Regions from separate parts of the Collinsella sp. AM42-18AC genome, predicted to be linked through region 1. Evidence: predicted binding sites of a transcription regulator. Region 1 holds the regulator's gene; the other holds the start of a gene.
The links. Region 1 encodes NrdR, which represses ribonucleotide reductase genes. Its sites were predicted from a motif close to AAACACNATATATNGTGTTT; they were not measured.
Positions count from the first base shown of each region.

Region 1 (4,425 bases):
TATATTCGTAGCCGCAGGCCCATAGCCGTGGTTGCAACGCACATCACGGCAGCCAATGTTGCCGTGGGCGCCCGCGTAATTACGGGTATCGATTATCCGGTCATCTGCGTACCGACCGACTACGAAGTCGAGGGATGGTGGCCCCACAAGGACACCGATTTATTCTGTGTTGCCAACGAATTTATGGCCGAAACGCTGCGTCCGCGCAAGGTGCTCGAAACAAAGATTCGCATTACCGGCATTCCCATTCGCGCCGGATTCGACACGGATTACGATCGCGAGGAAGAGCTAGCTAAGTTCAACCTCCCCACCGACAAGACCGTCGTGCTGGTAATGGCCGGTGCCAGCTTGCCTCAACCGTACGTTCGCTTTCGCGCGGAGATGGACCGCACCCTCCCCTTCCTACGCAGCTTCGAAGACATGCACTTTGTCTTTTTGCCGGGCAAGGATAAGGAATACGCCGCCCGCCTCAAGACGCTCTTCGATGCCATGAAGCTCGAAAACGTCACAGTTCTGGACTACGTGAACGACATGGCGGCCCTCATGCACGGCTGCGACCTGGCAATTCTCAAATCGGGCGGACTCACCGTCACCGAGTGCCTGTGCGCGCATCTGCCGATGATCCTGCTGGGCAAGTCCTATGGCCAGGAAAAGGCCAACACCACGATGCTCACCGGCATGGGCGCCAGTATGCATGTCACCACCGCACGAGAACTTATCGTGACGTTGCGCCACCTGCACGACCATCCCGAATCACTCAAAGCCCTACTCATCAACGGCGAAGTACTACGCCGCCCCCACGCAGCCGAAGATATCGCCATCGCAACCATGGAGCTCGTAGGCAAACCCCAAAAGCGCAAACGAGCCTTCTGCCGCTTCTACTGGGGAGGAAAGCCCGCGCATATCAGGTAGCGTCTTAAATTCCGCTTACCTGTGGGAGGCCCCTATATATCATCCCGTGCTCAAACATTCTCGCTTCGCTGCGAAACTGCGCGCGGGACGATATATAGGGGCCCCCCACAGGCAAGCTGCGTTTACGCACTAGCGGCTTCGCCAGATTCCCCTCCAGTAGAACCTGCTAAGGCGATACCAGAAAATATAAAAGCAGTAAGCCGATGCGGCAAAGGCGGCGTCCCTTTGCCGCATACTAACTAGAACCTAAAACACATTCCCGATTAGGATTTACAAGGATGTAGTCCAGCTAATAGAGAGTCAGAACAACAAGCAAGTCGTAATTATATTGATGAGGCCCACCGCGCAAGTCGAAATACATATTCAAGTATGTGGCCTCTCACCCAGGGCCCACACATATCGTCCCGCGCGCAGTTTCGCAGCGTAGCGAGAATGTTTGAGCACGGGATGATATGTGTGGGCCCTGGGTGAGAGGCCAACCCTACATCTTGAAAATGATTAAGCGACGCCGCTGGATCCGAAGCCTCCGTTGCCTCGGTCGGTTTCGTCTAGTTCTTCTACTTCTGTGAGTTTGACCGTGGGGACTTCTTGGATGACGAGTTGGGCTATGCGGTCGCCTTTGTTGATTTGGATGTCGTTGGTGGGATCCAGGTTGATGAGGATAACCTTGAGTTCTCCTCGGTAGTGGGCGTCGATGAGGCCCGGCGTATTGACTATAGACAGGCCCTGCTTGATGGCCAAGCCGCTGCGGGGCTGGACGAAGCCGGCGTAGCCATCGGGCAGGGCGATGGCCAGCCCCGTAGAGACCAGACGGCGTTCGAAGGGCTTCAGGACGCAGTCCTCGTTGGAGCGCAAATCCAAGCCGGCATCAGTGGGATGGGCGTATTTGGGAAGCTCGACGGTGGGATCGAGACGCTTTATGTTGACGGTAATGTTGGACATGGAATCACCTTAGCTTGTCGAGCTCTTGCAGAAACTCATCGACGTCTTTGAAATCGCGGTAGACCGAGGCAAAGCGGATGTACGCCACCTTGTCAATCTTGGCCAAGCGCTTGAGCACCATGTCACCCAACTCATGGGACGTGACGGCCGTCAGTGTGCGAGAGCGCAGCTCGACCTCGATGTCATCGATAATCTCATTGAGCTTCTTAGTGTCGATATCGCGCTTGATGGTGGCGCGCATCAAGCCGACGAGCAGCTTATTGCGATCGAACCGCTGCTTGGTTCCGTCTGACTTAATGACCTCGATAGGGTCCTCGCATCGCTCGAACGTTGTAAAGCGATAGTTACACGAGCAACATTCGCGACGGCGCTTAATGGTGTTATTTGACTCCTGCATACGGGAATCAACGACGCGGGTATGTGCCTTGCCGCATTTGGGACAGCGCATGGTACCTCCTCTTAAACGATAACAAGGGTACCATGCGCAGCGCGATAATGATTACGAACGAGCAGGAACCTTAAGATGCGCACCGGCGGCGAGCGAACCATGCTCCAGATGATTGACGTTACGGATCATGTCGGAAGTCTCTTGCGTGGAAAGGCCTTCGATTGGATATTCCTCGGCAAGCGACCAAAGAGAATCGCCAGTCTGAACGCGAATGGTCTCGTAAGTAATGTTGGAAACGGACTCGGCATACGCGGCGTGACGAGCGCTAAAGACCGAAGTAGCGAGGACAAAGAAGAGCGTAAGCGCAACGGCGACGGCGACAATCGTCGGAACCTTCAGGGCAACGCGGGCCGGCGCGACTACAGCCTGCTGATTGCGAGCAGGCTTTACGGTCAAAGGTTGAATGCCGGAGCGGCCACCCTGAACAACCGTAAAAGTGGGTTCTGCAGGCGTCTCGAGCTTAAGGGCGAGGTTTCCCTGGACCATATTCGTTGCGTTCATCATGTTCTCCTCTCGCGTGTTTTGCTGAGAACAGTTTTATCAAGCCGCGCGGACAAAAATGTCTAGCGCGAGAACGAATGTTCGGTTATTATTATCTTCGAACAGTTGTTCCTGTCAAGCAAAATTCGAACATTTGTTTGACATGGGTAGAGAGGATGCCCTGATGGCTCGCAAAATTACCAAGCGTCAGCAGCAAATTTACGACTTCATCAAGGAATATCAGCAGGAGAAGGGTTATCCGCCCAGCGTGCGCGAGATGGCTTCTGCCGTGGGCCTTTCCTCCCCAAGCACCGTGCACGCCCATCTCTCTGCCCTGGAGGCGCGCGGGCTGCTCAAGCGCGATGCCACCAAGCCGCGTGCCCTGGAACTCTTTAACGAGGACGGTTCCTCTGTCTCAATTTCTAAATCTGACGAGCCCACCGCACCTCGCGGAACGGTCTCGCTACCGCTCGTTGGTCGCGTCGCGGCCGGGATTCCCATTCTGGCCGAGCAGAATATCGAAGACACGTTTACTATCCCGACCGAAATCGCCACTGATCAGGGTTCCTTTATCCTTGAGGTGCATGGGAGCTCAATGATCAATGTCGGCATCTTCAATGGCGATTACATCATCGTCCGTGAACAAAAGAGTGCCATGAACGGCGAAATTGTCGTGGCCATGATTGATGGTTCGGCGACCGTCAAGACGTTCTACAAGGAGCAGGGGCGTGTGCGCTTGCAGCCCGAGAACGACACCATGGAACCTATCTATGCAACGAATCCCGTTATCCTGGGCAAAGTCGTCGGCTTGATGCGCCGGTTCTCGTAATGCAAAAACGCATAACCATATTTGATACCGTCCGCGGGTTTACGATGATTTCTATGGCAGGTTTTCACGCTTGCTATGATCTCGCCTACCTGTACGGCTGGGATATGCCCTGGTTTACCCAGTCAGTCTTTCAAGACATCTGGCGCGCCAGCATCAGCTGGGTATTTTTGTTTATCGCCGGTTGGATGTGCACCCTTTCGCGCAACAATATCAAACGTGCCGCCAAATACGCCTTAGCAGCACTCGTTGTCTGGTTGGCAACAACACTTGTCTCAGTCGACGATTCGGTTAATTTTGGCATCATCTACTGCATGGCCGCATGCACCGGCATCGTGGCGTTGACCGATCCCGTCCTTAAGAAGATAACGGCGAGATGGGGCATGCCCCTATGCCTTATGTTGTTCGCAATCACCTGGAGCATCCCCAAAACGATCTACCCTGTCCCCTACCTGGCGTGGCTGGGATTTCCGAGCCCTGGGTTTATCTCAGGTGATTACTACCCCATCATCCCGTTTATCTTTATGTATCTTGCAGGATACTTCGCCGCACACATAGCGCAGGGAATCGATAAGACCGTCCCTAGCTGGGCCTACGCCAACCCCCTGCCGGCGCTCGCCAGCCTTGGACGTCACGCTCTCCCCTTTTATCTGCTGCATCAGCCCATCATTCTGGGCATTTTGGAGCTCGTCTACTCGGTGCGATAACGCTCGAGCCGCGGTGCAATACGAGCCGGCAACTTCGCCACAATGCGAACGCCGTCCTCGAGATATTCCTCATGCAGAAGGGTTCCCTGCTCATGCACCAGCGTGATGAG
Region 1 covers NZ_QSFY01000006.1:123,558-127,982, reverse strand. The annotation lists gene DW913_RS05160 (glycosyltransferase) at 1-912, shown strand, start outside; gene dut (dUTP diphosphatase) at 1,411-1,854, opposite strand; gene nrdR (transcriptional regulator NrdR) at 1,859-2,302, opposite strand; gene DW913_RS05145 (LysM peptidoglycan-binding domain-containing protein) at 2,354-2,803, opposite strand; gene lexA (transcriptional repressor LexA) at 2,967-3,611, shown strand; gene DW913_RS05135 (heparan-alpha-glucosaminide N-acetyltransferase) at 3,611-4,315, shown strand; gene hflX (GTPase HflX) at 4,300-4,425, opposite strand, start outside.

Region 2 (4,425 bases), on a different contig from region 1:
TGGTCGCGGCGAGCACGGCGAGCTGCCTCCCACCAATTGGAATGCCAACTTTGGCGGCCCCGCCTGGACGCGCGTCGCGGACGGTCAGTGGTATCTGCACATGTTTACGCCCGAGCAGCCGGACTTTGACTGGTCGTGTCCCGAGGTTCATGCGTTCTTTTGCGACGTCCTGGCGTTTTGGAGCGATCGAGGCGTCGATGGCTTTCGCATTGATGTGGCGCACGGTCTCGCCAAGGATCTCGACCGCGATGACCTCGACCGGTGGCATCTCGCCGAGGGCGATGACATGGTTGAGGACGGCACCCATCCGCTGTGGGACCGCAACGAGGTCCATGAGATCTATCGCGAGTGGCGCCGCGTGTTCGACCGTTATGATCCGCCGCGCAGCGCCGTTGCCGAGGCGTGGGTTCTGCCCGAGCGCCAGTATCTCTACGCACGCCCCAGCGAGCTTGGCCAGACATTCAACTTTGAGTTCGCCAAGGCCACTTGGACCTATGATGACATGCACGCTGCAATCGAGAAGGGCTTGAAGGCGGCCATCGAATCCGATTCCGCCTCGACCTGGGTACTCTCCAACCACGACGTGCCGCGCGTGGCGACACGCTATGCCCTGCCGCAAATCAAGGCGACGCGCTACCATCAGATTGCGCTCGACTGGCTCTTACGCGACGGGTCGTCTTATGACGAGGACCGTGAACTCGGCGAGCGCCGCGCGCGGGCAGCCCTTTTGCTTGAGTTGGCGCTTCCGGGCTCGGCATACGTGTATCAGGGTGAGGAGCTCGGCCTTTTTGAGGTGGCTGACATCCCGTGGGCTGCACTCGAAGATCCCACTGCGACCAATACGCACGGACCGAAGCGCGAGAAGGGGCGCGACGGCTGTCGTGTGCCCCTGCCGTGGGTGGCAGCGGACGATCCCGCGCAGGGCGGATCGTTTGGGTTTTCACCGGCGGACGCCGATGCGGCGCCCCATCTGCCACAGCCTGCATGGTTTTCCGATTACGCTGCCGATAGGGAAGAAGCGGACCCGGCATCGATGCTTGCGTTCTATCGCGACGCCCTCTGGCTGCGGCGCAAGCTGCGCGGGTGCGCCAACGATCTTGCGTGGCTCGATCTTGACGGGTGCACCGGCCTTGCGGATGGTGCCGAGGGCGCTGAGGGCGGCGTCATCGCCTATCGCCGCGACAACGGCTGGGCGTGTGTGACGAACTTCGGTGCAGCACCCGTGGAGCTGCCGGCGGGTAGGGTCCTGCTCACCTCATCACCGCTTGCAGATGGCAGGCTCGCGCAGGACAGCTCTGCCTGGATCATGCTCGCTGAGTTGTAGGGGGCCTCTTGCGGCGAGCTTGCGTTTGCCTACACCTTCCGTGGTGGCTGATGTCTTCGCGAGGTTCGCGAGGGCGTCGCAAAACTTTTCAAAAAAAGTTCTTGCATTTGGGTGGATCATCCCGTATATTAAATCCTCGCAGGCGGACATGGCTCAGTTGGTAGAGCACAACCTTGCCAAGGTTGGGGTCGCGGGTTCGAGCCCCGTTGTCCGCTCCATTTGGGCGTTTAGCTCAGGGGGAGAGCGCTTCCCTGACACGGAAGAGGTCAGAAGTTCAAATCTTCTAACGCCCACCAAATGTTCGCAGCTCAGAGGCTATGTCCTCTGGGCTGTTTTGTTTTGCCACCAAGCACGCCGCCAAATAAGCCGCCAAATATTGATCCAAGGTCTGTACGCGATGGTCTTCGCATCCCGTGGGGGCGCCGGCAGATTGCATGTGTCCTGGTCCATCGTGACCGCAACATGTTGGTCAAGCATAATCTTTTGGATTCTTTTGGCGTGAGCGGCTTGGTTTTGGTAGGATTTGTCAGCGGCTTGACTAAGGGGGTTTTATAACTGCCATGCAGGTAGCCGTGTTGGTAACGTTTTACCGACTTGTCAAATACCCCTCATTTTTAATGCGTCTGCAAAATGACCAATTGCTTTGACCTGCTGAAACACTATATGTTGTGTTTGACCTAAAAAAAGAATACAGGATATAGATGCTTCTTTGTCGTATGATAGATGGCGGACAGAGAACGAAGACCTTAACTGCCTCTTTTGAACGTGTCCTTGAACCGCTTGATTGGCTCTAGGGAATGTCCGCATGGAGGCTTATGGTTTATCGAGAACACAGATTGCGCGACGGCGCCGCAAGGCAGGGGCAGGCCCTGCCGGGCATCGTTTGGCTCTGAAGCGCAATGAGGCTACGACGCGAAAGAAGGCAAGAGGATGAAGATCATCAAGCGCAGCGGCACCGAGGTTGTCTTTGACATCGATAAGATCGTCAATGCCATCCGCGCCGCAAACTTGGAGGTCGAGGAGAGCTCTCGTCTTACCGACCGCCAGGTGGTTTATGCGGCGCAAAACGTCGCCGAGGCATGCGAGAACGCGGGCCACACCGTTTCGGTCGAGGAGATCCAGGATTTGGTCGAGGACGAGATCATGCGTCTCGACTGCTACGAGGTCGCCCGCCACTACATCATCTATCGCTATGTTCAGAGCCTGAAGCGCCAGAAGAACACGACCGACGACAAGATTCTGTCGCTGATCGAGTGCAATAACGAAGAGGTCAAGCAGGAGAACTCTAACAAGAACCCGACCGTCAATTCCGTCCAGCGCGACTATATGGCCGGCGAGATTTCAAAGGATCTGACTCAGCGTGTGCTGCTGCCCCAGGAGATCGTGGATGCCCACAATGAGGGCCTGATCCACTTCCACGATTCTGACTACTTTGCCCAGCACATGCATAACTGCGACCTGGTGAACCTGGAGGACATGCTCCAGAACGGCACCGTTATCTCGGGCACGCTGATCGAGAAGCCGCACAGCTTCTCGACTGCCTGCAACATCGCGACGCAGATTATCGCCCAGGTTGCTTCCTCCCAGTACGGCGGCCAGTCTATTTCGCTGACCCATCTCGCCCCCTTTGTTGAGGTGAGCCGTCAAAAGATTCGCGGCGAGGTTGCCCGCGAGCTCGAGGAGCTCGGTGTTTCGGCATCTCCCGAAAAGGTCCGCGAGGTTGTTGAGGACCGCCTGCGTGACGAGATCCGTCGCGGCGTCCAGACGATTCAGTATCAGGTCGTGACCCTTATGACCACGAATGGCCAGGCGCCGTTCGTGACGGTCTTTATGTATCTCAATGAGGCCCGTACGCCCCAGGAGAAGCACGACCTTGCCATGATTGTGGAGGAGACGCTTCGTCAGCGCTATGAGGGCGTTAAGAACGAAGCCGGCGTGTGGATCACCCCGGCATTCCCCAAGCTCATCTACGTGCTCGAGGACGATAACATTCGCGAGGATTCGCCGTACTTCTATCTGACCAAGCTCGCCGCCAAGTGCACCGCCAAGCGCATGGTGCCCGACTACATCTCCGAGAAGAAGATGCGCGAGCTTAAGCTGTCTAAGGGCGAGACTGCCGGCAACGGCGATTGCTACACCTGCATGGGTTGCCGCAGTTTCCTGACGCCCGACCGTTCGGGCAACGGCTTTAACAATGTCGCCAACGCGCTGAACTATGACCCGACCAAGCCTAAGTACTACGGTCGCTTTAACCAGGGTGTTGTGACCATCAACCTGCCCGATGTCGCGCTGAGCTCGCATCAGGACATGGATAAGTTCTGGAAGATCTTCGACGAGCGCCTTGAGCTGTGCCATCGTGCCCTGCTGTGCCGTCATGAGCGCCTGATGGGCACGCTTTCGGATGCCGCGCCGATTCTTTGGCAGTACGGCGCCCTGGCGCGTCTGAAGAAGGGCGAGACGATCGACAAGCTGCTCGTGGGCGGCTATTCCACCATCAGCCTGGGCTATGCCGGCCTGTATGAGTGCGTCAAGTACATGACGGGTCACAGCCACACCGAGAAGGAGGGCACGCCGTTCGCCATGGCCGTCATGCAGCGCATGAACGACAGGTGCGCGGAGTGGAAGGCCGAAAGTGATATCGATTTCTCGCTGTACGGTACGCCGTTGGAGTCGACGACCTACAAGTTCGCCAAGTGCCTGCAGCGTCGTTTTGGCATTATCCCGGGCGTGACGGACAAGGGCTACATTACTAACAGCTATCACGTCCATGTGTCCGAGGAGATCGATGCCTTCGACAAACTTAAGTTTGAAGGCATGTTCCAGCAGCTTTCGCCGGGCGGTGCTATCTCCTACGTTGAGGTTCCCAACATGCAGGACAACCTCAAGGCTGTCATTCGCGTGATGCAGTACATCTACGACAACATCATGTACGCCGAGCTCAACACCAAGAGCGATTACTGCCAGGTGTGCGGCTACGATGGCGAGATCAAGATTGTCGAGGATGACGGCAAGCTGGTGTGGGTGTGCCCCAACTGCGGCAATCGTGACCAGGAGAAGATGAACGTCGCCCGTCGTACGTGCGGCTACATCGGTACCCAATT
Region 2 covers NZ_QSFY01000009.1:86,141-90,565, reverse strand. The annotation lists gene DW913_RS06800 (glycoside hydrolase family 13 protein) at 1-1,324, shown strand, start outside; tRNA gene DW913_RS06795 (tRNA-Gly) at 1,467-1,542, shown strand; tRNA gene DW913_RS06790 (tRNA-Val) at 1,546-1,620, shown strand; gene nrdD (anaerobic ribonucleoside-triphosphate reductase) at 2,255-4,425, shown strand, end outside.
Region 2: nrdD (anaerobic ribonucleoside-triphosphate reductase) is a predicted target of NrdR. The motif match lies at 1,979-1,998, and genes of this name have one in related genera.